Regions from separate parts of the Streptomyces sp. NPDC107550 genome, predicted to be linked through region 4. Evidence: riboswitches for the same ligand, from Rfam matches in the RefSeq annotation. Region 4 holds a riboswitch; each other region holds the start of a gene.
The links. Region 4 has a riboswitch for cobalamin ahead of ACZ7LY_RS19190 (CbtB domain-containing protein). Riboswitches for the same ligand answer to the same signal wherever they lie in the genome.
Positions count from the first base shown of each region.

Region 1: it holds a riboswitch for cobalamin, as region 4 does, so the genes downstream of both, ACZ7LY_RS13840 (ABC transporter substrate-binding protein) here and ACZ7LY_RS19190 (CbtB domain-containing protein) in region 4, are expected to answer to the same signal.
Region 2: it holds a riboswitch for cobalamin, as region 4 does, so the genes downstream of both, ACZ7LY_RS01590 (ribonucleoside triphosphate reductase) here and ACZ7LY_RS19190 (CbtB domain-containing protein) in region 4, are expected to answer to the same signal.
Region 3: it holds a riboswitch for cobalamin, as region 4 does, so the genes downstream of both, ACZ7LY_RS24220 ((2Fe-2S) ferredoxin domain-containing protein) here and ACZ7LY_RS19190 (CbtB domain-containing protein) in region 4, are expected to answer to the same signal.

Region 1 covers NZ_JBVKBC010000008.1:71,318-76,003, forward strand. The annotation lists gene ACZ7LY_RS13830 (hypothetical protein) at 1-1,549, shown strand, start outside; gene ACZ7LY_RS13835 (endo alpha-1,4 polygalactosaminidase) at 1,743-2,600, opposite strand; cobalamin riboswitch at 2,935-3,091, shown strand; gene ACZ7LY_RS13840 (ABC transporter substrate-binding protein) at 3,129-4,112, shown strand; gene ACZ7LY_RS13845 (FecCD family ABC transporter permease) at 4,109-4,686, shown strand, end outside.
Region 2 covers NZ_JBVKBC010000001.1:372,623-377,308, reverse strand. The annotation lists gene ACZ7LY_RS01600 (iron chelate uptake ABC transporter family permease subunit) at 1-813, shown strand, start outside; gene ACZ7LY_RS01595 (iron ABC transporter ATP-binding protein) at 810-1,577, shown strand; cobalamin riboswitch at 1,641-1,790, shown strand; gene ACZ7LY_RS01590 (ribonucleoside triphosphate reductase) at 1,835-3,658, shown strand; gene ACZ7LY_RS01585 (anaerobic ribonucleoside-triphosphate reductase activating protein) at 3,655-4,245, shown strand; gene ACZ7LY_RS01580 (oxidoreductase) at 4,366-4,686, opposite strand, start outside.
Region 3 covers NZ_JBVKBC010000020.1:106,998-111,683, forward strand. The annotation lists gene dhaL (dihydroxyacetone kinase subunit DhaL) at 1-74, opposite strand, end outside; gene dhaK (dihydroxyacetone kinase subunit DhaK) at 128-1,120, opposite strand; gene ACZ7LY_RS24215 (hypothetical protein) at 1,405-1,722, shown strand; cobalamin riboswitch at 1,820-1,943, shown strand; gene ACZ7LY_RS24220 ((2Fe-2S) ferredoxin domain-containing protein) at 2,004-2,411, shown strand; gene ACZ7LY_RS24225 ((2Fe-2S)-binding protein) at 2,408-3,205, shown strand; gene ACZ7LY_RS24230 (NUDIX domain-containing protein) at 3,394-3,765, shown strand; gene ACZ7LY_RS24235 (ATP-binding protein) at 3,943-4,365, shown strand; gene ACZ7LY_RS24240 (hypothetical protein) at 4,384-4,599, shown strand; partial or broken gene ACZ7LY_RS24245 (dTDP-4-dehydrorhamnose reductase) at 4,524-4,686, shown strand, end outside.
Region 4 covers NZ_JBVKBC010000013.1:73,507-78,192, reverse strand. The annotation lists gene ACZ7LY_RS19210 (helix-turn-helix domain-containing protein) at 1-125, opposite strand, end outside; gene ACZ7LY_RS19205 (ATP-binding protein) at 439-897, shown strand; gene ACZ7LY_RS19200 (recombinase family protein) at 1,022-1,402, shown strand; gene ACZ7LY_RS19195 (hypothetical protein) at 1,506-2,225, opposite strand; cobalamin riboswitch at 2,404-2,548, shown strand; gene ACZ7LY_RS19190 (CbtB domain-containing protein) at 2,587-2,805, shown strand; gene ACZ7LY_RS19185 (CbtA family protein) at 2,827-3,582, shown strand; gene ACZ7LY_RS19180 (histidine phosphatase family protein) at 3,660-4,247, opposite strand; gene cobF (precorrin-6A synthase (deacetylating)) at 4,348-4,686, shown strand, end outside.

The DNA of each region.
Region 1 (4,686 bases), on a different contig from region 4:
CGCCGCGCAGCCCGGACCGCTGCACCTGTACGTCACCGGGCAGCTCCACCTCGACCACCGCCAGCGCCTGCTGCACTTCGGGCTCGCCCGCAGCACCGCCTCCACCCTGCGCTACACCGCGCTGCCCTGGCACTGGCTCACCGGCGAACTCGCGCTGCGCCGCCCCGACACCACCACCCTCGTCCTGGACCTCGTCACCGACACCGCCGCCTGGGACCACGTCCGCTCCGGCGGGCTCGGCCTCGGGCACGGCGTCCGCGTCTTCGGGCGCCTCACCCCGCCCCCGCCGCGCCGCACGGTCGCCCTGCCGGACTATCTGCGGGCGTACGCGGACATCTGGCGGTCCGGCGACCGCCCGGCCCAGCCCCGCCTGCACGAGACGGCCGCGGCTCGCTCGGGCGCGCCGGACGCCCTGTTCCTGGCCCTCGGGGCGCCGTTGGGGGCCCATGCCGGGGGCGGGTACGGGGAGGTGCAGGTGCCTGCGGTCGGGTACGGGGAGCAGCAGGTGCCCGGGGCGGTCTCCGCCGCTCCGGTGCCGGTCGCCGGCTCCGTGGGAGTGGCGGGGACCGCTGTGCTGCCCGGTCAAGCGGCGGTTTCCGGCCAGGGCGCGGGGGAGCCTCCTGCGCCCATGCCCGCGCCCGTGTCCCAGGCGCCGGGGGCGGGGTTCTCGCGTCAGGCGGAGGAGGGGCACTCCGCCGGGCTCGCGCGCCCCGCGTTTCCCACGTCACCGGCCCCCGGGATGCCCGCCGCGTCCACGGTGCCCGGGTTCACAGCGGCGGCCCCGGTGCCGGTCAACGGGGGTGCGGGGGAGCCCGCCGACGCCCAGGCCCCCGGCACGCCTGCCGACACCGGCACCGGTACGGGTACGGGTACGGGCGTCGGGAAGCCGTACGCGGGCCACGCCCCGACGACACCCCCGGCGCCCGCTGCCCCGCCCCGCCCGACCAGCACCCCCGCCCGACCTCAGGCCCAGGCCCCAGCGCCTACCGCACCCCGTACGAGCTCGGCGCCGGCGCCCTCCATCCCCGTACCGGAGCACGCGCCCGCGCACGACGCCTCGGCCCCGCAGGAGACCCGGCCCGCGCCGCACGCCCCCGGCGCCGCCCCCGCACCGCAGGCCACCGCCACCGCCGCCGACGACCCGCACCCGGCGCTGCTCGCCGCCGCGCAGGCCGGGCGGCACGGGGAGGCCGCCGCCATCGCCGCGCTGTGGGAGAGCGAGGCGCTGCGCACCCACGGCGCCGGGTCGCCGCAGGCCATCCACTGGCTGGAGGTCCGGGCGGACCTCGCCCGTCTGGCGCGGGAGCCCGACCGCAGCTTCGAACTGTGGGCCGCCGTCGCCCACGCCCGCCTGTCGCGCGGCGAGGAACCCGGCGACGAGGACGTGGAGGCCGCCGTGGACCGCGCCCATCACCAGTGGGAGCAGCTCGCCGACCCGGCCCGCGCCCGCGCGCACGCCCCCGCGCTCACCGCCCTGCGCGCACGCGTACCGGGCCGCAGACCGGGCGCCCTGGAAGCGGTCCGCCGCCGCCTCGACGCCCTGAGCTGACCGCCCGCCCCGTGCTCAGCCGCCGCCGAGGTGTGCCCCCCCGCGACCGACCCCGACCGGGCGTCCTGAGCTGATCGGGAGCCCGCGCTCAGCCGCCGAGGTGTGCCCCGCGACCGACCCCGACCGGGCGCCCTGAGCTGGACGGTCGGCCGCGCGGAGGCGCCGAGACGCGCCCTCGGCATCGGGTTCGGGCTCAACACCCGCGCCGCACATACCCGTCCGCCCCGGCCGGCCGCACATCGCGGTCCCGGAGCACGATCGACAGGCGCGGGCCCCACGCGCGGCACGCGCGCGTGAAGTCGGCCGCGCGGTACTCGATGACGAAGACGCGGTCGTCGTACGTGTCCGCGTACGCCCCGCACTCGTCGTAGCGGGCGCACTCCTCGGCGACAGCGAAGTCGAAGCCCATGGCGGAGTGCCGGGGCAGCAGTTCGGCCGTGTTCTTCTGCCCGGCCGCGAGCCCCGCCGCGTGCGCCCGCGCGGTCAGCAGCCGCGCGAACGCCGCCGCGTCCCCGGCCCGCAGCAGGCCGTCGGAGCGCTGGTAGGAGTCCAGGTTGTCCGGCTCCACCGCCTGGAAACCGGCGTCCGCGCAGCCGTCGATCCACCGCCCCACGATCCGCGCCAGCCGTTCCCGCTTGGCGGCCGTCGAGAGGTCGAGCAGCGCCTCGTTCCAGTCCTCGTCGATGACGAGCGCGCCCTTGCCGTCGCGCAGCAGCAGGTCCGGATGGGTGCGCCGCCACCAGCCGAGCGCGTCCGGCTGCGCCTGGAAGGCATTGACGTAACAGACGTTGTAGAGGCCGGGCGCCGGACGGTCCGTGCGGTCGCGGGAGAGCGCGCGCACACCCGAGGGCGGGCGGTAGGCGCCGCCGATCTGATAGTCGAAGTCCGCGTCCGCCACCGGCATCCGCACCCGGGGCGGCCCGTCCGTGGAGGAGGAAGCGGACGGGGAAGTGGGTGAGGAAGGCGCGGCGCACCCGCCGAGCAGGACGGCGGCGGCCAGGGCGAGGCCGAGCGCCGCGCGGACACGGCGGGCGGAAGCGAAGATCACCAGCGCAGCCTACGGTCCCGGCCAGGCGTGACGTACCTCACCGGCCGCTTCCGGAAGGCGGGGAACAACAAGGGGGCCCCGCCCGTTGAACCCACCGTGGACACGGATGGAACAGTGTCCCCGGGCCTCACCTATAGCCCGCAGGGAAGATCGTTCGGCTGAAGCCCTGCGGAGCCCCCCGCCGAGAGGCGACCGCCATCCGTGCCCACTCCCAAGCCGCCCCGGCCGTGGTCCCCCGTCACGGCCGGGGCTTCCTCATGCCCGCGCGCACACCCGTGGGACCGCGTGCCCGCCCGTGCGGACCTCCCGTGTGGACCTCCCGTGTGGACCTCCCGCGAAGGTCGAACACCCGTCTGGCACACTGTCACCACTCCACCCAGGCGGTCAGGGCCAGGAAACCGGTGCGAATCCGGTGCGGTCCCGCCACTGTGACCGGTCGTCGCGCCGCACGCGACGCCCGGGAGCCAGACACTGACCTGCCGCCTTTCCGCACCGACCAGGGGACGAGGACATCCCCCGGAAAGGCACCGCATGCCCCGCATCGGCGCAGCCTCGCGCGCGCTCCTGACGTCCCTGCTCCTGCTGCCGCTCGCCGCCTGCGGCACCGGCGCCCACGGCGACGCGAAGAAGGCGGGCGCGGCGCCCGGTTTCCCGTACACCGTCACCAACTGCGGTGTGCGCACCACCTTCCAGGAGCCGCCCCGGCGCGCCGTCACCCTCAACCAGCACGCCACCGAGGTCATGCTCGCCCTCGGTCTCCAGAAGCGCATGGCCGGCACCGCCTACCTCGACGACCGGATCGAGCCCGCGTACAAGAAGGCGTACGAGAAGATCCCTGTGCTGGCCAAGGAGTACCCCTCCAAGGAGGAACTCCTCGGCGCCGACCCCGACTTCGTGTACGGCGGCTACGCCAGCGCCTTCGACAAGGGCTCAGGGCGCGACCGCGAAAGCCTGGAGAAAGCGGGGATCCACACCCGGCTCAACCGCGAGAACTGCCCGGCCGGTCACGTCGGCGTCGGCGACCTGCGCACCGAGATACGCCAGGTCGCCCGCACGTTCGCGGTGCGCGAGCGCGGCGAACGCCTCATCGACCGCATCGACGGCCGGCTCGACGCGGTCGCCCGCCGCCTCAAGGGCGCCCGGCCCGTCTCGGTGTTCGTCTACGACTCGGGGGAGTCCAGCGCGTTCACGGCGGGCGGCGCCGGGCTCGGCGACGACCTGATCCGCCGCGCCGGCGGCCGCAACGTCTTCGCCGACCTCGACAAGTCCTTCGCCGACGTCTCCTGGGAGCGCGTCATCGACCGCAAGCCCGACGTCATCGTCATCTACGACTACGGCGGCACCTCCGTCGCCGCGAAGAAGAAGCGCCTGTTGGACGACCCCGCGCTCGCGGACGTCCCCGCCGTCCGCCACAAGCGGTTCGCGGTGCTGCCGCTGTCCTCGGCCGTCCTCGGCGTCCGCGCCGCCGACGCCGTCGCGGACCTCGCGGACCAGCTCCACCCCGGCGCGAAGTGAGCGCCCGCACCCGGACCGCGTTCCCGCTGCTCGTGACCGCGCTCGCCGCCGCCCTGTGCGCGGCGGCGCTCGCGGGGCTCGCCTTCGGATCCGTCCGCATCCCGCCCGGCCGCGTCCTCGGCATCCTCCTCGGCATCCTCCTCGGCGGCGAGGACAGCGGCGCGTTCGCCTCCATCGTGTGGGACGTGCGACTGCCGCGCGTCGTCCTCGCCGTCGTCGTCGGCGCCGGACTCGCCGTCGCCGGAACGGTCCTGCAAGCCGTCGTCCGCAACCCGCTCGCCGACCCCTATCTGCTCGGCGCGTCCTCCGGGGCCTCCTGCGGCGCCGTCCTCGTCATCGCGCTCGGCGTCGGCGCGGGCGCGGCGACCAGCGTGGCGCTGCCCGTCGCCGCGTTCCTCGGCTCGATGGGCGCCCTCGTCGTCGTGTACGCCCTCGCCCGGCGCGGCGGCACCATGACCGCGGGACGGCTCGTCCTCGCCGGGGTCGCCGTGCAGTACGTACTGTCGGCTTTCACCAGCCTCGTACTCGTCCTGTCCGCCCGCGCCGAACACGTCCGCGCCGTCATGTTCTGGAC
Region 2 (4,686 bases), on a different contig from region 4:
GTGGCCGCGTTCGCGCAGGCGGTGGCGACCGTCACCTTCCAGACCGTGACCCGCAACCGCATCCTGACGCCCTCCGTCATGGGCTACGACGCCGTCTACACGCTCATGCAGACGGCCATGGTCGCCGTCTTCGGCGGCAGCGTGCTCGCGGCGACCGACGGCACCGCGAAACTCGTGACGCAGACGCTGCTCATGATGGGCTTCACCACCGTTCTCTTCCGGTGGCTGCTGCAAGGGCCCGGCGGCAACATGCACGTCCTGCTGCTCGTCGGCGTGGTCCTCGGGCTGGCCTTCAACAGCCTGTCCGTGTTCCTGCAACGGCTGCTGTCCCCGGCGGAGTTCGACGTGCTGAGCGCGCGCCTCTTCGGGCGGCTCAGCGCCGTGGAGGCGACGCATCTGCCGCTGGCCGCCGTCGTGTGCGCGGTCGTCGGCGTCGTCGTGTGGCGGCGCAGGCACCGGCTCGACGTGCTGCTGCTCGGGCGGGACGCCGCGACGAACCTCGGGATCGGCTACCGCCGGGAGCTGACCGTGATCCTGCTCGCCGTCTCCGCGCTGATCTCGTTCTCCACGGCGCTGGTCGGGCCGATGACCTTCTTCGGCTTCCTGGTGGCGATGCTCACCTACCAGGTCATCGGCACGTACCGGCACGCGGCGGCCCTGCCGATGGCGTTCCTGCTCGGCTTCCTCGTCCTCGTCTGCGGCCAGTTCGTCCTCGAACACGTCTTCTACGCCGCAGGAATGCTCACCGTCGTCATCGAGTTCGCCGGCGGTGCGGTCTTCCTCGTCCATCTGGTCCGAAAGGGCACCCTGTGATCGAGTTCACCGACGTCACCAAGGCTTACGGCGACCATGTCGTCCTCGGACCCGTGTCCGGGAGCATCCCCACGGGCGGGATCACCTCGCTCGTGGGCCCCAACGGTGCGGGGAAGTCCACCCTGTTGACCATCGCGGGCCGCCTCACCGCGCCCACCTCCGGGCGCGTCACTGTCGACGGGATCGACGTGCACCGCGCCCCGACGCGGGACGTGGCGCGGCTCCTGTCGGTGCTGCGGCAGGAGAACCACTTCACCGCGCGGGTCACCGTGCGCGAACTGGTGTCGTTCGGCCGCTTCCCGCACTGCGGCGGCCGGCTCACCGCGGAGGACGTACGCCAGGTCGACACGGCCCTCGACTTCCTCGACCTGGCCGCGCTCGAAGGCCGCTACCTGGACGAACTCTCCGGCGGGCAGCGCCAACGCGCGTACGTGGCCATGGTCCTGGCCCAGAACACGGCCTACGTCCTCCTCGACGAACCGCTCAACAACCTCGACATGAAGCACTCGGTCCGCATGATGGAACGGCTGCGGCAGGCGGCGGACGAACTCGGCAAGACCGTGGTCCTGATCATCCATGACATCAATGTCGCGGCGGCCTACTCGGACCATGTCATCGCCCTGCGCGACGGGCGGATCGTCGCCGCGGAGAGCGCCGCGTCGATCATGCGCCCGGAGACCCTGACGGAAGTCTTCGGCACCCCGGTGGAGGTGCACGACCTGGCGGGCCGCCCCACGGCCGTGTACTACGGGCGCGGGGCGTAAGTCCTGCGGGTCGGGACCTGTGTCACCACTACATGTGGCATGGGCGTGTCGGGAGTGTGGCAGATGTAGTGTTCGAGCGTCGGTTCGGCCGGGACGCGGGAGACGCGGAAGGTCGAGGCAACAGGGAATCCGGTGCGAGTCCGGAGCTGCCCCGCAACGGTGTGCCCCCAGGTGGAGGGCGAGCCCGATACCTGCCGGCGCCGGCCCCCGTTCCGTCCGGGCCGGGCTCACTCCGTACGCCTCGTGGGAGGGCCGTCGTGACGTTGATCAACGCTGTTGATTCCGTGAACGAGTATCTGGACCGTAGTGACTGGCGCGTCAACGCCAATGCCAATCAGGGCTATTCGCTCGGTGGGTTGATCCTCAACACGGCCGGCAAGGTCGTCGCCAACTACTGGCTCGACCAGGTGTACCCGGAGGCCGTGGGGCGCGCCCACCGCGAAGGCGACTTCCACATCCATGACCTCGACATGCTCTCCGGGTACTGCGCCGGCTGGTCCCTGCGCACCCTGCTGACCGAGGGGTTCAGCGGGGTCCCCGGGCAGATCGACTCCGCGCCGCCGAAACACTTCTCCTCGGCGGTCGGCCAGATCGTCAACTTCCTCGGCACGCTCCAGAACGAGTGGGCCGGCGCGCAGGCGTTCAGCTCGTTCGACACCTACATGGCGCCCTTCGTGCGCAAGGACGCCATGACGTACGACGAGGTGTACCAGTGCGTGCAGGAGATGGTGCACAACCTCAACGTCCCGTCCCGGTGGGGTACCCAGACCCCGTTCACCAACCTCACGTTCGACTGGACGTGCCCGCCGGACCTGCGCGCGCAGGTGCCGGTCGTCGGCGGCGCGGAGATGAGCTTCACCTACGGCGAGTTGCAGGCCGAGATGGACATGATCAACCGGGCCTACATCGAGGTGATGACGGGCGGTGACGCCACCGGCCGCGTCTTCACCTTCCCGATCCCCACATACAACATCACCGAGGACTTCCCCTGGGAGAGCGAGAACGCGACGCGGCTGTTCACGATGACCGCCAAGTACGGCCTCCCGTACTTCCAGAACTTCATCGGCTCCACACTCGAACCCGGCCAGATCCGCTCCATGTGCTGTCGCCTCCAGCTCGATCTGACCGAGCTGCTCAAGCGGGGCAACGGCCTGTTCGGCAGCGCCGAGCAGACCGGCTCCCTCGGCGTCGTCACGCTCAACTGCGCGCGCCTCGGACACCTGCACGCGGGCGACGAGGCCGGCCTGTTCGCCGCGCTCGACCGTCTGCTGGCGCTCGCGGAAGAGAGCCTGGAGGTCAAGCGGGTCACCGTGCAGGGCCTGATCGACAGCGGCCTCTTCCCGTACACCAAGCGGTACTTGGGAACGTTGCGCAATCATTTCTCGACGGTCGGCGTCAATGGGATCAATGAGATGATCCGTAACTTCACGTACGACCGGGCCGACATCACCGCGCCGGAGGGCCACGCGCTGGCCGTGCGGCTGCTGGACCACGTGCGGGCGCGGATGGTCGAGATCCAGGAGCGGACCGGGCATCTGTACAACCTGGAGGCGACCCCCGCCGAGGGGACCGCCTACCGCTTCGCCAAAGAAGACCGCAAGCGCTTCCCCGGCATCCTCCAGGCGGGCACCGACGCCCACCCGTACTACACCAACTCCTCGCAGCTACCGGTGGGTTGGACCGACGACCCGTTCGAGGCGCTGGAGATGCAGGACACGCTCCAGACGAAGTACACCGGCGGCACCGTCCTGCACCTGTACATGGCGGAGCGGATCTCGACCCCCGAAGCCTGCCGCGCCCTCGTCCGCCGGTCGCTCGAGCGGTTCTCGCTGCCGTATCTGACGGTGACGCCGACGTTCTCCATCTGCCCCGACCACGGCTATCTCGCCGGGGAGCACGCCACCTGCCCGACCTGCGGGGGCGTGTGCGAGGTGTGGACCCGCGTCATGGGCTACCACCGCCCGGTCTCCTCCTTCAACACCGGCAAGAAGGGGGAACACGCCGAACGCACGCACTTCACGGAACGCGCGTACGTCACCGAACGCGCCGACGGCGCCGGAACGGCGGTGGTGCCCGCGTGATCGCGCTCGGCGGCTGGTCCCGGCTGTCCACGTGCGACTGGCCCGGCCGCCTCGTCACCACCGTCTTCTGCCAGGGGTGCCCCTGGCGCTGCGGCTACTGCCACAACCCCGCACTGCTCGACCCCCGGGGCCCGGCGCCGATCGCGTGGGAGGACGTGACGGCCCACCTCGAACGGCGGCGCGGGCTGCTCGACGGCATCGTGTTCTCCGGCGGGGAGCCGCTGCTCCAGCCCCGCCTGGCCGACGCCGCGCGGGACGCACGCGAGCGGGGCCACGCCGTCGGCCTGCACACCGGGGGCGCCTACCCGCGCCGGCTGGCGGACCTGCTGTCCGCAGGGCTGCTGGACTGGGTCGGCTTCGACATCAAGGCCCACCCCGACACGTACGACCGCGTCACGGGCCGAGCCAACAGCGCGGCCCCCGCCCTGCGCAGCCTGCGCCTCCTGCGCGCGTCCGGCGTCCCCCACCAACTGCGCACCACGGTCGACCCGTCCGTCCTCGGGCCCGCCGACCTCACCCGCCTCACCGGCTGGCTGGGGGAGGAGGGGCTGCGGGGGCACGTGTGGCAGGAGGCGCGGGCGGTGTGAGGCGGTGCCGTACGGGGTGCGGGGGCGTGGGCCGCGCCCCCGCGCCCCCGCACCCCGGCGTCAGGAGGAGAAGGAGCCGGCGTTCTCGGCATGGGAGCGCGGATGTCGGTCCTTAGCTGCTCACTGGCGGCTCAGGGCGCGGGAGACGCCCGCCGTCACCGTCGTGGCGAGGATCCAGCCCGCCGTCGTCAGCGCGTACGCCAGCCACTGGCCCGCGCCGCCGTGCGGGGCGAACGCCGACTTCTGGCCGAAGCCGATGACGGGCAGCAGGAGATCGAGCGTGTAGAACGCCGGGCTGAAGGGCGGGGCCTTGTCCGGTTCGAGCGGGCTCGCCGGGTGCGCGGTGAACCAGGCGGCGCCCACCACGAGCAGCGCGATGAGCCACAGGGCGGCGCGTGCGGGGCGGTAGCCGTAGCCGACGGTCGCGTCCTGGACGTACCC
Region 3 (4,686 bases), on a different contig from region 4:
AGGTGAGCGGCCTCACGGTCCACCGCCTCGGCGGTCGTCGCCATCCAGCGCCGGAAGAAGTCGGCGTCGAGCACGTGAACTCCTTGCTTCGTAGGTAGGTAAGTACGTAGGTACGTAAGTGCGTGGCTCACATGCCCCAGCGCAGGCCCGCCGTGCTGACCGGCGCGTCCCACAGCCGCAGGATCTCCTCGTCGGCCTGGCACAGGGTGACCGAGGCGCCGGCCATGTCGAGGGACGTGACGTAGTTGCCGACGAGCGTGCGGGCGACCGGCACCCCCCGCTCCGTAAGGACGCGCTGGACCTCGGCGTTGAACCCGTACAGCTCCAACAGGGGTGTCGCGCCCATGCCGTTGACGAGGACGAGGACGGGCGCCGTGGGGTTCAGGTCCTCCAGGACGGCGTTCACGGCGAAGTCCGCGATCTCGCCCGAGGTCATCATCGCCCGCCGCTCCCGGCCCGGCTCACCGTGGATGCCGACGCCCAACTCCAGTTCCCCGGGCGGCAGATCGAAGGTGGGGGAGCCCTTCGCCGGCGTACTGCACGCGCTGAGCGCCACGCCGAAACTGCGCGAACTCGCGTTCACCTGACGGGCGATGGCCTCCACCCGCTCCAGCGGCAGGCCCTCCTCCGCCGCCGCGCCCGCGATCTTCTCCACGAACAGCGTGGCACCGGTCCCGCGCCGCCCGGCGGTGTACAGGCTGTCGGTGACGGCGACATCGTCGTCGACGAGGACCTTGGCCACCTGGATGCCCTCGTCCTCGGCGAGTTCGGCGGCCATGTCGAAGTTGAGCACGTCACCGGTGTAGTTCTTCACGATGAACAGGACGCCCGCCCCGCTGTCCACGGCCGCGGCGGCCCGCACCATCTGGTCGGGCACCGGGGAGGTGAACACCTCGCCCGGGCAGGCCGCGGCGAGCATCCCGGGCCCGACGAACCCGCCGTGCAGCGGCTCGTGCCCCGAACCGCCGCCGGACACCAGGGCCACCTTCCCCGCGACCGGCGCGTCCCGGCGCAGGATGACGCGGTTCTCGACGTCCACGGTCAACTCGGGATGCGCGGCGGCCATCCCCCGCAGAGCATCGGCGACGACGGTCTCGGCGACATTGATCAGCATTTTCACGCGTACCTCCGGGTGAGGCTGGCAGAGGGGCGCCCGCCCTGAGTCCGTGCAGTTCAGGGCCGGTGCCTCGGGCGGACGGCTGCTGGAGTGCTCTCGGCAGTATCGACCTTGCCAGGGCCGCCGTCACGTGCCACGCCTCCGCTGCCCGCACGCGCGTCGCGGGAACAGGGGGAACAGGGGGACAGCGGAAACAGTGGCGCTGGACGCAGGGCCTCGCCGTCACCGCCGAACGGGTGGCATGATCCATCCGGTCCGGCAGGCGCCGGACGTCCAAGGGGGGTTCCATGAGGCTGTTCGTCGCGGTCCCGGGCACGGTGCTGGCCCTGCTCATCGCCGTCTGCGGCGTGGCCGCGATCAGGCGGGGGTGGGTCATGCCGTTCAACCGCGGACGCGTCCTGCGGCCACGCCTCTACGGGTGGGGCCAGTTGGTCATCGCCGCCGCGCTGTGCTGGCAGATGGCCCTCCTGGTCCTCCCCCTGCCCGAGAGCACGGACGGCCTCTCCGAGCAGGTCCGCAGCGGCGTGGCGGTCGGCGGGAGCGCGCTGATGCTGGTCGGCATCATCGTCATCATGCTGAGCCAGCGGGCCGGGAGGAGGAGCTGACACCCGCCGCCGGAGCCGGGGCGCACCGGTCGACCGGCCCGGGGCGGCGGGCAGGCGCCATGAGAGGATGGCGCGCGTTATTGGGCGACGGCGGGAAGAGGAAGCCGGTGTGAATCCGGCGCGGTCCCGCCACTGTGATCGGCGAGCCGGTTCCGACAGGCCACTGTCCCTTAGGGGGCGGGAAGGCCGGGACCCGCGGTGACCCGAGAGCCAGGAGACTCACGCCGCCGCCCCCTCGACGGATTCCGGGGCGGATCTCCCCGGTGAGGGGAAGGCGCCGTATGGCGAAGAAGAAGCGGACCGTCCGCGCGGGCACGGGCACGGACGAGGCGCGCGCCGACCGGCCCAGCGGGGTCGTCGTCTGCCGGGACTGCTGCTGCGGCAGCGTCAAGGTCCCCGGCGACCACCGGGCGCAGACGGCCCGCCTGCGCGAGAGCGTCCCGGTGCGGATCTCCGAGTGCCTCGACGTGTGCGACCAGGCGAACGTCATCGTCGTCCAGCCCTCCGCCGCCGGTCGCGCCGCGGGCGGCCGCCCCGTCTGGCTCGGCCTCGTCAACGACGCCGACGCCACCGAGGACATCACCGCCTGGGTACGCGCCGGAGGCCCCGGCATCGCGCCGATGCCCGGCACCCTCGACCTGTACGTGTTCCAGCCGCCCCGCCGCGTCCGCCAGGCGACGGCGTCATGAACACCGGCGCCGCGCCCGCCGAGAAAGCCGCGCCCGCCGAGGAAGCCGCGCCCGCCGAGGAAGTCGAAAGGGCCCTCCGCGAAGTCGCCGCGCTCGGCGGGTTCTTCGCCCTGCCCGTCGAAGCACGGCGCCCCGCGACACCGCCCACCGTCGGCGATCCGGCGCCCGTCCCCGGCGATCCGACGCCCGCCCCCGCAGACCCCGGCGACCAGCCCACCCCCGCCGAGCCACTGGCCGCCGGTTTCCCCGCGCGGGCGCACGCCGTCAACCTCCGGTACTCCACGCCGCAGGCCCGTATCGGCGTGTCGATCGCCCACCTCGGACTCGCCGCCCGCCTGTGGTCGCCGCTCCTCGCCTGCGCCCTCCTGCACGGCGTCCTGCCCGACCTCCGCGCTGTCCGCTGGGCCGGGCCCGACAGCACCTCCCTGAGCCTGCCGCGCGCCGAGGGACTGCGCGCCGACGCCGTGCCCGACCTCGCCGCCGCCCTGTACGCGCAGGTCACCGGCCCCCTCGACGCGGTGGAGAGCGCCCTCGACGTGAAGGTCGCCCCGCGTCTGCTCGACGGCAACCTCGCCTCCGCGCTCTTCGGCACCCTGGGCGTCCTGCTGCGCGCCCACCCCGGCCTGCGCCCCGAGCTGACCGGCCTCGCCGACCGGCTCCTGACCACCGGACGGCTCGCCGGAACCGGGCACACGTACGGCCCCGGCCTCGCCTTCCGGCGCCGGAGCTGCTGCCTGTACTACCGCGCCCCCGGCGGCGGCCTCTGCGGCGACTGCTGCTTCGCGGGGCGCTGACCCAGGGGCATTCTGCTTCGAACGCCCCGCGCCCGGCACGGATGCCCCGCGTCTGACGGGGTAGGGACCCGGCGCGCCCCCACGGGACCGTTCGTCGCAGCGGCCGAGGGCGCGCACCCCCGGCCGCGACGGCCCGGGGAGACGCACGGGACGCCGCGGCCGACCGCCGCGCGCAAGGGGAGGCGGGCATGACGACACCACAGGGAGCGGGCGCCACGGTCCAGGCGGTCGTGGTCTACGACGGGCGGGTCCTGCTCGCCACGCACGACGCGCACGGCTGGGCCCTGCCCTCGGGCACCGCCGAGCCGGGCGAGAGCGCCCAGGCGGCCGCCGCCCGCGTCGTCTACGAGCTGAGCGGCTACCTCGCCGACGGCACCCAGGCGCTCGACCCGGCCGGTGACGGCACCCAGGCCGTCATATGCCAGCTTCTGAGTGAATCCCCTTCCGAGGGAGCCTCCCTGACGCCTGATCAGCTCCGCTGGGCCGCGCCCGACGAGGCAGGCGGCGCCGAACTGTCCGAAACCGTACGCGACTACTTGCGCGGCCACACTCCCGTGTGAGGACCGCCCGACCTTGGGCACCCGAAGGACAGGCCGATCGGCCCGCACATGTGGAGCCCGTCGGCCATGGACAAGGGGGCGCACCGACCCTGGGAACGGGGCCGCCGCGCGCGCCACCATGGAAGCCGGGCCGGAGAAACCGGCCCGAGCGCCCGACCCGACGAGAGGAGCGACCCCATGGGCATCTCCTGGACGACGGGCAACGGCAGCACCGTCACCGCCGCCACCGCACGCACCCGCACCGCCCACCTGCTGGAGAACGCCGGACACGACCTCGGTGACCAGGGGGTGTACGACGCCCTGCTCGTGGTCTCCGAACTGGTCACCAACGCCGAACGCCACGCGGGCGGTTGCACCTACCTCGGACTCGCGCTGAGCCAGGACGGCCGCCACCTCGACATCACGGTCGGCGACGACCGGGGCGACCGCGCGCCCGCCGAACGCCCGCGCGGCGAGGACACCGCCGAGGGCGGCTACGGCTGGCCCGTGGTGCACCGCCTGTGCCGCACGGTCTCCGTCGTGCCCCACGACACCGGCGGCAAGAGCGTCCACGCGACCGTCCCCGTCGAACAGCACGAGGACACCCTCGCCGCGACCTGACCGCTACCGTGACGGCCCATGACCGTCCTCATCATCGGCGGCACCGGCTTCCTCGGTGCCGAACTGGTCCGCCAGGCGTCCGCCGCCGGTCACCCCACCGCCGCCACCTACGCCACCCGCCCCGGCAGCGACCCGCACGCCGACTGGCACGCCCTGGACTGGCCGCCGCTCTCCTGGAGTCGGCGTTCGGCGACGCGTACGGCGTGCTCCACCTCGCCGGGCCCGACGCCGTGAGCCGGTACGAGCTGGGCGTGCTCGTCGCCCGGCGCGACGGACTCGACCCCGCCCGGCTGCCGCGCGCACGCAAGGCGGACACCGGGC
Region 4 (4,686 bases):
ACGCGCAGAGCCTTGGCCGCGTCCTCCAACGAGGCACCGGCCGCCATACGCATGTCCTGCAGCCGACGGCCGAGGATCATGCGCAGGACTGTCGGCGCACTCGTACCGGAACGGGCCTCACTCACGCCCAACCTCCTGAGGATTCATCAACATCACCATTGTTGCAGTGACTTGAAGTCGACGCCAGATTGATATCCCGCTTCTGAAATTATCAGGGAGTCGGTTGCAGCGTGAGTGTGATCACGCGCATAGTTGACTCGTGAGCGGTTCAGTCACAGCTCTGACACGGCGTCGGGCCCCGCGGGGACCCCTGGTGCCGACGCCGTCGACGGCGCCCCGCGCGAGGGCGCCGGCCCCGGCGTGCGCCCCTCACCGCGCGAGCGGCAGCCCGCGTCCCCACACCGCGCCCGCCCCGGAAGGCACTGGAAGGCGACACCCGTGACTCTCCCCACGCCCTCAGCACCGGCCCCGCACCCCGCCTTAGCCCCGCCGGCACGGCGGCGGGAGTACTGGTTCGGGCTGCCCGCCCTGCGCACCAGCGCGCGCTGCGCCCGCGACACGGTCCGTGACCGGCTGCGCGCGTGGCGGCTGCCCGGCGACACCTGCTGCGACGCGGTCCTGCTCGTCTCCGAACTCACGACGAACGCGGTGCTGCACACCGACAGCGACCAGGTCCTGTGCGGCCTCACGCTCACCGACGACGAGCGGCGCCTACGGATCGAACTCCACGACGACGGCCCCACCCCGGTCCGGGCCCCCGAGCACCTCGCGGGCCCCGGCGAGGAGGGCGGACGCGGCCTCTTCCTCGTCCAGCAGCTCGCCGAGAGCTGGGGCTCGGCACGCTCCACCCGCGCCGAAGGCAAGGTCGTCTGGGCCGAGTTGACGGCCCACTCCTGACGTGACCGGTCGACCGGCCCGCGCGCGGACCGGCACGGCGGGGCAGCCGCCCCGCCCCGTCCCTTTCCGTCCCCACACGGTGCGAGGAGTCCCGACTCCTCGGTCCTCCTAGCAGAAGGCAGCCATGACCCCCCACGGCGAAACCGCTACCCCCGTCGTGCTGTACGTGTGCGCCGACCGCGCCCCCGGCGCCCCCGGCGCCGCCGCGCAGTGCGCGCTGTCCGAAGGCGAGGCGTTCGCCCGCGAGCGCGGGCTGACCATCACCGAGGTCGTCACCGACACCTACGGAGAACCCGACCCGGCCCGCCGCAGCGGCTGGCGGCGCGTGCGACAGCTCGCCCGCGAGGGGGACGTCGGCGCGGTCCTCGTCCGCTGGCCGAGCGCCATCGCCCCGGAGTGCGCGCACGAACTGCGCCACCGCGAGGCGGCCTGGCTCGGCGATCACGGGGTGCGCGTGCGCTACACCTGGGCGCCCCTCTCGACCCGGACGGGCGAGACCCGCTGAGTCGCCCTGGGGCCCGCCCCGGTTCGCTGCCGGGCATACGGCGAGGGCGGTCACGTACGCCGGTGTCGTGACCCGCGTACGCGACCGCCCCCCTGGCCGGCGGTCAGCTCAGCTTGTTCACCGCGGTGACCGTCGTCTTCTTGAACGCGGCCACCGGGGCATCCGCGTAGGAGCCCATCTCGCCCCACTGGACGACCGTCACGACGTTGCCGTCGCGGCCCACCGAGAACAGGTGGATGTCGGACGAGCCGCCGGACGTCGTCGTGTGCACGCCGTACACCGTCGCGCCGTCCTTCACAGCGATCCGGCCGTAGTTCTTCTGCGTGGCCTTCACCTGCGGGTCCTGCTGCATCAGCTTCTTCGCGCAGCCCGTCAGATCCTTGCGCAGCAGCGCCGCGAAGTCGGCGGCCCGCTGCGCGCTGCGCTCGACGACCGTCACCTGGAGGGCGTTGGTGTCGAGGTCGGTGCGGTAGAAGCGGTGCATCGTCGTCGAGGGCAGCGCCTCGCCGTAACACATCGGGAGCGGGTCGGGCTGCCCGGAGGTGATCGGGCCCGCCGTCCACGGGGACGAGGGGTGCGGGGGCAGCTCGGAGGCGGACAGGAAACGCGGGTCGGTGACGGCGGCCGCCGGGACGGTCGCCGCGGCGACCGCGGTCACGGCGCCCACGGTGGCCGCCGCCGCGAGCAGCGCGCGCCGCGCCCGCAGCCGGGAGCGGGCCGGGACGGCAGTCGTGGTCTGCGGGTCGGTCGGCGTGAGCGGGGTGGTCGTGGCGTGCGGGTCGGTCGGCGCGTGCGGGGCGGTCGCGGTGCGGGATGCTCTCATCGGTACTTCCCCCATGTCGGCATGACATGACACATGTCGGTGACGCACAAGTCTGTGCGGTTCGGTCACGTCTGTTTGTATTGGCCGCCTTGTACGACACGCGGTACGCCACACCCGTTGCCCCCGTTTTTGTCACGGGTCTGTCACCGGGCGGCTGTGACAGGGCCCATCTTGGCCATGCACCCGACAGGCGGTACCTTCAGTGAGTTGTCGACGACGGCACGACGGAAGCCGGTGAGAATCCGGCACGGTCGCGCCACTGTATGCGGAACGGCTCTTTGGGCCACCGCGAGTCAGACCCGTGGCTGTCGTCTCTGTGCACCACCGATATGGGACGCGAACTCCCGAAGGAGGCTCCGCCATGGCGCAGTCTGTCGCCCAGCCGACCACCACGCCCGCCGCACCGGTCAAGCTCCCGCTCAAGGCCATCGCCCCGTGGGCCGTATTCTTCGGCATCCTGATGCTGGTCCTGCTCTACTTCGTCGGCGCCGAACAGGGCGCCACCTCCGTCTTCAACGGCACCGACGTCCACGAATGGGTCCACGACGCCCGTCACCTGCTCGGTTTCCCCTGCCACTGACCCGTAGGGACCGCGCACCTCATGAACTCCACCACTGTCCGCAACCTGCTGGTGCGGGGCATGCTCGCCGGCCTGGCCGCCGGCGTGCTCGCCCTCGTCATCGCCTACTGGCTCGGTGAGCCGAACGTCGACAAGGCGATCGGCTTCGAGGAGTCGCACGCCGCTCACTCGCACGGCGGCGAGGAGGCCGAACTCGTCTCCCGCAGCCTCCAGTCGACGGCGGGACTCGCCACCGGCGTCCTCGTCTACGGCGTCTCCTTCGGCGGGATCGCCGCGCTCGCCTACTGCTTCGCCCTCGGCCGGGTGGGCCGGTTCAGCCCCCGCGCCACGGCGCTGCTGCTGTCCGGCTGCGCCCTGCTGGCCGTGTACGTCGTCCCGTTTCTGAAGTACCCGGCGAACCCGCCGGCCGTCGGCAGCGGCGACACCATCGGCAAGCGGACCACCCTGTACTTCCTGATGATGGTCCTCAGCGTCCTGCTGGCCGTCGGGGCGACCCTCCTCGGCAAGCGGCTCGTGCCCCGGCTCGGCACGTGGTGGGCCACCGTCGCCGCGGTGCTCGGCTTCGCCGTCGTCGTCGGCCTCGCCTATCAGTTCCTGCCCGTGGTCGACGAGGTGCCCGCGCACTTCCCGGCCGCCCTGCTGTGGCGGTTCCGCCTGTCGGCGCTCGCCATGCAGGTCGTCATGTGGGGCGGATTCGGCCTGGTCTTCGGGGAGTTGGCGCACCGCCTGCTCCAGCCGAAGCAGGCCGCCGCCCGCGCGGTGCCGGCCGCGCGCTGAGGCGTACGACCGCACGTACGGCTCTGTCCACGAGGGTGCGTACGGCGACGAGGGGGTCCGGTGTCCGCCGGGTCCCCTCAGCCGTGCGCGCCCGGGGCGCCGAGCGGCGCGCCGAGCCGGACGTTCCAGCGGCCGGCCCGGCCGCTCAACTCGCAGGTGCTCAGCGGCGCCACGTCACAGCGCCAGTACGCCGACAGGGGTGCGCCGAACGCGTGGACCAGCGCCGCCCGCACGATCTCCGGCTCCACCACGGCGACGACGCGCCCCGCGCCGGACACCTCCGCGTCCAGCCAGCGCCCCACCCGGGCGCACACATCGGCGACGGACTCGCCGCCCCCGGCGCCGTGTCGCGGGTCGGCGAGCCAGCGGGCCAGCTCCAGCGGCTCCGCCTCGCCCACCTCGGCCAGGGTCAGGCCCCGCCAGCGGCCGGCGTCCGGCGCGGCCAGCGCGTCGAGGCAGCGCGCCGCGCCGAGCCCGAGCGCCTCGGCGGTCTCCCGGCAGCGGCGACTGCCGGACCGCACCGCGTCGTCGGGCACCGGCAGCGCCCCGGCCGCCGCGAGCGCCGCCGCACGGCCGGACGCGTCCAGCGGCGCCCCGTCGTCGAAACGGGCCTGCCGCAGCGACGCGTTCAGCGCCGGAGAGACGAACACCACACGCCGGGTCACCACGGCTCCTTCCGCACACGAGGGTGGGGCCGGGCCGTGATCCGGCCCGAGAGCGGCGGCCCGGGTCGGGCCGCCGCGACATCCCTGGGAGACTGTACGCATGGGTACGGAACAGCGCGCGATCCTCGTCATCGGCATCGGTTCGGGCGATCCCGACCACCTCACGCTCCAGGCGGTGAAGGCGATCCGGCGCACGGACGTCTTCTTCATCGTCGGCAAGGGCCCCCACAAGGCGTCCCTCACCGACCTGCGGCACGACATGATCGCGGAGCACGCGCAGGGCCCGTACCGCGTCGTCGAGGTCGAGGACCCGAGCCGCGACCGGCGGCCCATGGACCGCGGCGCCTACATGGCCGCCGTCCAGGACTGGCGCGAGCGGCGCGGGGAGATCTTCGAGCGGGCCATGCGCGAGGAACTGGCGGCGGGGGAGACCGGCGCG